3 regions of the Myxococcus sp. CA056 genome follow, and region 2 is predicted to be linked to each of the others. Evidence: riboswitches for the same ligand, from Rfam matches in the RefSeq annotation. Region 2 holds a riboswitch; each other region holds the start of a gene.
What was found. Region 2 has a riboswitch for cobalamin ahead of HUA76_RS38110 (acyl-CoA thioesterase). Riboswitches for the same ligand answer to the same signal wherever they lie in the genome.
Positions count from the first base shown of each region.

Region 1: it holds a riboswitch for cobalamin, as region 2 does, so the genes downstream of both, HUA76_RS12475 (hypothetical protein) here and HUA76_RS38110 (acyl-CoA thioesterase) in region 2, are expected to answer to the same signal.
Region 3: it holds a riboswitch for cobalamin, as region 2 does, so the genes downstream of both, HUA76_RS12465 (TonB-dependent siderophore receptor) here and HUA76_RS38110 (acyl-CoA thioesterase) in region 2, are expected to answer to the same signal.

Region 1 is NZ_JABUMT010000002.1:1,216,259-1,218,516, reverse strand. It holds gene HUA76_RS12475 (hypothetical protein) at 1-971, opposite strand, end outside; cobalamin riboswitch at 1,119-1,333, opposite strand; gene HUA76_RS12470 (MXAN_6577-like cysteine-rich protein) at 1,354-2,258, opposite strand, start outside.
Region 2 is NZ_JABUMT010000016.1:74,202-76,459, reverse strand. It holds gene HUA76_RS38115 (S1C family serine protease) at 1-610, opposite strand, end outside; cobalamin riboswitch at 752-951, shown strand; gene HUA76_RS38110 (acyl-CoA thioesterase) at 1,084-1,500, shown strand; gene HUA76_RS38105 (hypothetical protein) at 1,650-2,258, opposite strand, start outside.
Region 3 is NZ_JABUMT010000002.1:1,212,748-1,215,005, reverse strand. It holds gene HUA76_RS12465 (TonB-dependent siderophore receptor) at 1-1,446, opposite strand, end outside; cobalamin riboswitch at 1,505-1,752, opposite strand; gene HUA76_RS12460 (FHA domain-containing protein) at 1,759-2,258, opposite strand, start outside.

The DNA of each region.
Region 1 (2,258 bases), on a different contig from region 2:
ACCGTGCCCAGGGGATTCGCGGACGTCACCACGCCGTAGATGCCGAGCCCCGTGGGCAGGGTGCCCAGGCCACCACCGTTGAGGAGCACCGCGCTCGTGTCCCCGTTCGAGAAGGCCGCCGCGGAGTAGTTCTTCGGCGCGGTGAGGAAGGACGACGAGGCCGGCGTGGCGATGTCGTAGAGCGAGAGGGAGCCCGGAGACCCGGAGGCACCCGTGGTGTAGCCGGTGAAGACGCGCTGCCCGTCGTTGATGAGGTAGCCGCCCGCGTAGACCGCGACGCTGCCAGCGCGGTCCTCCGGGGTGACGACGTCATAGAGCTTGGTGGGGGACAGCTGGAGGTCGGGCCACGTGCCCATCGAATACAGCGCGGCGTCCTTGCCGCCCCCCTGCACCGCGTAGAACGAGTACGTCGGACCCGGCGACGAGCCCAGGGCGGAGATGCCATCCGGCAGCGGGGCCGTCTCGGTGGCGACGAAGCCCGCCTGGAGCTGGAGCGTGCCCAGCTTCGCGTCGTGCGGCGTCGTCTCACAGGTGACGGGGCCCGCGTCCGGCGTACCCGCATCCGGCGTGGGGTCCACGGGGCCGGCGTCCGGCGTGCCCGAGTCCACGGGGCCCGCGTCCGGCGTGGGGTCCACCGGGCCTGAATCCGGCGTGCCCGAGTCCACGGGACCGGCGTCCGGCGTGCCCGAGTCCACCGGACCTGAATCCGGCGTGCCCGAGTCCACGGGACCCGCGTCCGGCGTGCCCGCGTCAGGCACCGGGGGCTGGCCAATCGGCTCCGTCTCGCACTTCTCGTCGACGCAGACCCACTGCTGGCCCGCGGGGGGCTCGCCGTTGTCGGCGCGGCAGTCGAATGTGTCCACGCACTCGGGGTTGCAACCCGTGCCAAGCAGCGCCACCGCGAAGGTGGTCACAGCCAGCGAAACAGACTTCGTCCAGGGAGCTACGCGCTTCCAGTCAGCGGTCTTCATCGGCGTCCTCAGTCCCTCTCCGCCCCCACGGGCGGGTGGGCATCCAGGAGGACGCGGTCGAAGGCGGGCCCGGGCACACCCACGTGCACGGAAGAAAGGCTGACGCCTCCGCCGCCTCCCCTCGGAGGCCTCGGTGATGTCCGTGCCCGAAGGGCACGGGTCCTTGGCAGGTTTTCGGACTCGCAGGCGCGGATGCCCCGGGGGCACCCACCTAGTGGCCGTCGCTTCCCAGCCCCATGGAGGGACCAGTGCTTCGTGACGGCGGTCGTTCCTGCACACCGCTGCGGGGCAGTCCCGGATTCACACCGGGTTCCCTAGAGCCGCCGTGTTTCCACGTCAGCACCGAGGACGCCGGCGGGGATATGGCGGGTGACCGGCATTGTCAATGGAGCGCGGTGACGTCGATGGCATTGGACACGGGGCGACGCGGGTCCAACGGGCACGCCTCCAGCGCGGGGCCCTTCGCCTCGGGCGTGGAGTAGCCACGACGCTCGGTGAGGCGGCCGTCTCCCACCTCCACCACGAAGACGCGGCCGGCGTTGGTATCCGCCAGGTACACCGAGCCCTTCGCCACCGCGAAGCGACTGGCCACGGAGAGCACACACCCGGGCGCGCCCGGCTGACAGCCAGGGTTGAGCGCGTAGGAGGCCACGACGGTGTCGTCCTTCACCAGCACCAACCCGGTGGAGCGCACGGACGTCGCGATGTAGCCATTCTCCGGGTCATAGAGGGCCTCGCCGATACAGGCGACCACCAGCTGGTCCCCCACCGCCTCCACGTAGCCCGCGTTGAGGCAGCGCTCCGCGCCCAGGTCGATGGCGCTCATCGCGCCGGTGGAAGGGTCGATTCGCGCGAGCATGCCCGGCCCGTTGGGACGGTAGTCATTGGCGGGATTCAGATTGGTGAGCGCCACGTACACGGCGGAGCGCGTCGCCGTCACCGAGTACGGCAGCGGCATCACCGGGCCTCCGCCAAAGGGCTTCAGGTCCAGGCCCGCGAGCGACAGCGTGTCCACCTTGCGCGGCTGCTCGGGGTTGGAGATGTCCACACGCGCCACGGCGTTGCCGTGCTGGAAGTTGGAGCTCGCGGTGCCGAACAGCGGGATGAAGAGCGTATCGCCGAAGCGCGCGAGCGCCTGGGGACTGGTGTTCGCGCCCAGGTTCACCTGGCCCACCGTGCGCAGGCCCAGGCCATTGCCCTGCGCCGTGCCCTCGCGCTTGAGCACCTGGAGCGTGTTGTTCACCGAGTCGACGACGTACACGTAGGGCGGGTCCACGAGGATGTCGT
Region 2 (2,258 bases):
GCGTGGGCCCGCCGCTCATGCCCGGATTGATGGCGCCGCTGAAGTGGATGCGCTCATAGAGCGAGTCCTGGATGAAGCCGTTGTAGGTGCCCTCGACGATGGTGGTTCCCAGGTCATGGGGATTGCCCATGGCGAACAGGCGCGTGCCCTGCTGCGGCTCGCGGTCCTCCAGCGCGAAGAAGTCCTTCACGACGTCATCCATCCGGATGACGGCCAGGTCATGCACGACGTCCACGTCCACCAGGCGCGCCGGCACGGGTTCGCCGCCGCTGCGCAGGACGAGCTCCGCGGTGTAGTCCTCCGGGTGGAGCACCACGTCGGAGACCACGTGGTAGTTGGTGATGGCGTGCCCGCTGGCGGAGACGAAGAAGGCCGAGCCGATGGACGAGCGCGTACCCGAGCGCCGCTCGATGATGCGCACCTGGGCGACGCGGTTCTGGATGCGCTGGAACAGCTCGTGGGTGGCCGGTGGCAGCACTGCCGGAGGGGACTCGGGCGCGGGAGCAGGCGCGGAGTCGGGTTCGCTTCGAGCAGGGGACTGCACGCCCGGTTCCGAGGGAGCGACCGACGGCGCCTGCCCAAGCACGGCGACGAGGAGGAGGACGAACATGGATGCCGCGCACGCTATCCCAGCGCCGAGCGCCTGGGCACCGAGTCGCGCACGGCCCGGAGCATGAGGCCCGCGTGCGCTCGCCGACCCACCTGCCCTGTTGGCGGCGTGCCTGCCAGCGACTACGTTCCGCCCCGCCGAAGGTGCCTCGCGGGGGTCCGCGAGGTTTAGCAAGGGAATCCGGTGTGAATCCGGAGCTGCCCCGCAGCGGTCAGTGGGAACGAACGCCGTCGAACGCACTGGCTCCGGAGCGGGCTGGGAAGGGACGGCGCCTAGGAAGCCAGCGCGCACCGTGAGAGCGGCGCGCGCTGGACAGGCCCACGGAGCCCGAAAACCTGCCTCCGGCCCACGCGGGACGCCTGATGCGCCCCGGGTGGAGCTGCGCCCCCGGCCTTCGCGGGAAGGCCCGGCCATCCCTCACGGCCCGTCGCCGCCGCCACCCGTGCGCGCGCTGCGGGCCAGGAGTCCATCCCATGAGCAGCATGCAGCCGTCGCTTCCATCGTCCGCCACCGAGACGCGGATGGTGGACATGGTGTTTCCCGATCAGACCAACCACTACGGCACCCTCTTCGGAGGACAGGCCCTGCGGCTGATGGACATGTCCGCGTTCATCACCGCCAGCCGCTACACGCGCCGCACCGTCGTCACCGCGTCGAGCGAGCGCGTGGACTTCCACACGCCCGTGCGACAGGGACAGCTCGTCGAACTGGTGAGCCGCGTGGTCTCCACCGGCCGCACCTCCGTCACCGTGGACGTGGAGCTGTTCGCCGAAGACCTCCTGTCCGGCGCGCGCGAGCTGTGCACCCGCGGGCGCTTCGTCCTCGTCGCGCTGGATGAACACCGCAAGCCCACCGCTGTGCCGTCGCTGGCGCCAGAACCGAACGCGTAGCACTCGGGTGAACGTCGCGGCATGACATCCCGATGAATCGACCGGCCCACCTCGTTACTCGCGGAGGTGGGCCACCTCGCGGAGAAGGGATGCCTCGCGGAAGTGGGCCATCCACTCGTGGACGACCTCGCGACGCGCGCGCGGCGTCGTCACGCCTCGGAAGTACCCTGCCCCGCCCGCATCCGGCGCCACGCCGCGTACGACGCCACCAGCGCCCCGGCCAGTGCTCCCGCGAGCGCCCCCAGCACCCGGCGCGGCACCACGCCCGGCGCGGTCGTCGCCTCCAACCGGAACGTATCCAGCGACGCGCGCACCCCCGGAGCCAGCGACTCCCAGCGCACCGCCGGCGCGCTCACCACCACCACCACGTGCCGGCCCTCGGACGCGAGCCCCGCCACCAGCACCGTGCGAACCTGTCCCGCCTCGCGCAGCGTGCCCAGCACCTCCACTCGCGGAACGATTCCACCCACCCGGTCCACGCGCTCCGGAGACAGCGTCACCCCCAGCTCCCGCTGGAAGTGCTGCATCACCGCCGACGCGAAGTCATCCCGCTCCGAAGGACTGGCGGAGAAACTCCGCTCCACCACCGAGACCAGCATCGTCGCCGCCTCGGGCCCCTCCCCATCCGCCAGCGCCGCCGACAGGCTCCGCGTCGCCTCCGCGTCGAGCGACACCGCTCCCGCCACCGAGCCCACGTAAGGCTCCCACCGCACCATGTGGAAGCGCTCCGGCGGCCGCAGCACGTAGCCGTCTCGACG
Region 3 (2,258 bases), on a different contig from region 2:
CGTCGCGCTCCAACGGGGCGCACCCGAGACACGCTTTTCGGAGTCCCAGACCAGGGCCGCGTCCGCGTACAGGGCGCGCTCGGGCTTCAAGCCGGGGTTGGGCAGGAGCGTGCCCTGGCGGATGTACAGCTCTAGGAACGAGGGCGCGCGGTGGGACTGTCCCGCGTTGGCGCGCAGCCCGAAGCCACCGCCCAGGGACACCGCCGCGCCGAGCTTCGGAGAGAAGAGCCAGTAGGGCCCCACGCGCTCCAGCCGCAACGAGGGCACCACGTCCAGCACGCCGCCGAACAGGGCCCACTCGTCCATGACCATGACGCTTCCGCGCCACCAGCCCGCGGACTGCGCGCCCCGGGCCTCGGTGACCTGCTCGCTGGAGGAAGCCACGGTGGTGGTCAGCGTGTGAGCACCGCCCAGCGGAGTACGCCCCTCCAGTTCCACGCCGCCGACGAGGTGGCGCTGCGGGCCTCCCGCGCCGAGGAGGCCGCCTGTGACCTCCAGGCCATCGCGTCGGAAGAAGCCTCGCGCGCTGCCTTGCGTGCCCGTGCCACCGAGCGCTCCCGACCAGCGCACCCCGAGCGAGAGCCGGTCCAGGTCCTGTCGCCCGGCGGACTGGGGATTCTGCACCGTGCCGGGAATGGCGCGGTCCTCCAGGGCCAGCTCGGAGAGCACATCCAGACGCGAGCCTCCGGGCAGTCGACGCCGGTAGCGCAGCAGCACGCCGCCACCCTTCGCGTCGTTGCGGGCACGGGCCTCGGCGGTGACGGGGTTGTCGTCCACCGCGGGCAGTTCATCGAGCTCGTAGGCGAAGTCTCCATCCGAGCGCCCCGCATGGAGCAACACCAGTCCATGTCCGTCGAGCAGCGGGCCCGTCACCGCGACATGTCCCAGCGCCGTGTTCCAGCTTCCGTAGGTGACCTCACCACTGGCGCGAGTGTGAGAGGAGGGCGCGCGCGTGACGATATTCACCGCACCGCCCAGACCTCCCGAGCCATAGCGGGCGCCCGCGCCACCGCGCAGCACCTCGAAGCGCTCCACCAGCGCGGCGGGAACCTGGGACAGGTCCGCCATGCCGCCCGCGCCGTTGAGCGGGATTCCATCGAGGAACACCAGCACGCCGTTCGACGCGGCGCCTCGGACGACGAGGCTCTTGCTCTGGCCGTAGCCCCCCGAGTCCTGCACCGCGAGGCCCACCGAGCCGACGAGCAGCTCCGCCGTGTCGCGCGCTTCGCCCGCGCGAGCGGTGGCATCGATGACGGTGATGGCGCCCGTCGGGTCCCTGCGCTCGGGCGAGTCCGGCGGTGGCGGCGACTTGCCGCGAACCACGGTGGCGCGCACACGGGAGCTGTCCGGCTCCGCGGCGGCATCGTCCGGCACCTGGGCACGGACTTCGACAGGGAGGCTGAGCGCCAGGCACACCAGGTGCCCAACGAGGAAGGTGCGCCGCATGCTCCGCCTTCCGCTCTCTCCATCGAAGAGAGAAGGCCGTCCGCACGTGTCGCCACGCGACACGTTCGCACCCCTGGGCAGGTCTCCTGGCTGATGGGCTCCGGCCTCAGGCGCACGGCGCGTCTGGCTGGAAGGGGGCTTCCGCCTTCCCCCGGAGCGCCTCAAGGCCGCTGCCGAAGTGGCGACTGTCCGAAGTCCCCGGCCCTGTCCTCAGGGCTGCCCAATCACAGTGGCGGGACCGCACCGGATTCGCACCGGCTTCCCTCTTGAAAGCCCGACATGGGCACCCAAGGGCGCACCCCTTCTAGGGGGTCACCTCCGTCGCGTCAAGCGCACCCGGGACAGCGCGGCACACGAGCGCACGTACTGCTCGAAAGCACTCGCTTGGAGGAACACCACCTCCGCGCCACCCAGTCGCAACGACGCGCGGCTGAACAGCGGCGAGGAGCGGCCCGGCACTATCAACACGCCTTCCTGATACGTGCCGCCGTGGCTCTCCAGGTCCGTCACGCTCCACACCTCCGTGTGCGGCTCCGGACGAAACCGCGCGTGCTGACGCGACACAGTGGGTTCGGGCAGGACGATGTCGCACTCGGGGCTGCGTCCCACCGTCACCTCGGGACCACTTCCCCGAAGGCGCGGCCGCAGCTCGAACACGACGGGCTCCACGACACGCGAGGGCGACGGGCCCATCAAGGTCGGCGCATCCACCGGAGACACCGGGCGCGGGCGACTCGGCATCGAGTCCCACACCAACACGGGCCACCCGACATCGCGCAGCAGCGCCTCGCGGTCCTCCCGAAGCTGAGCCA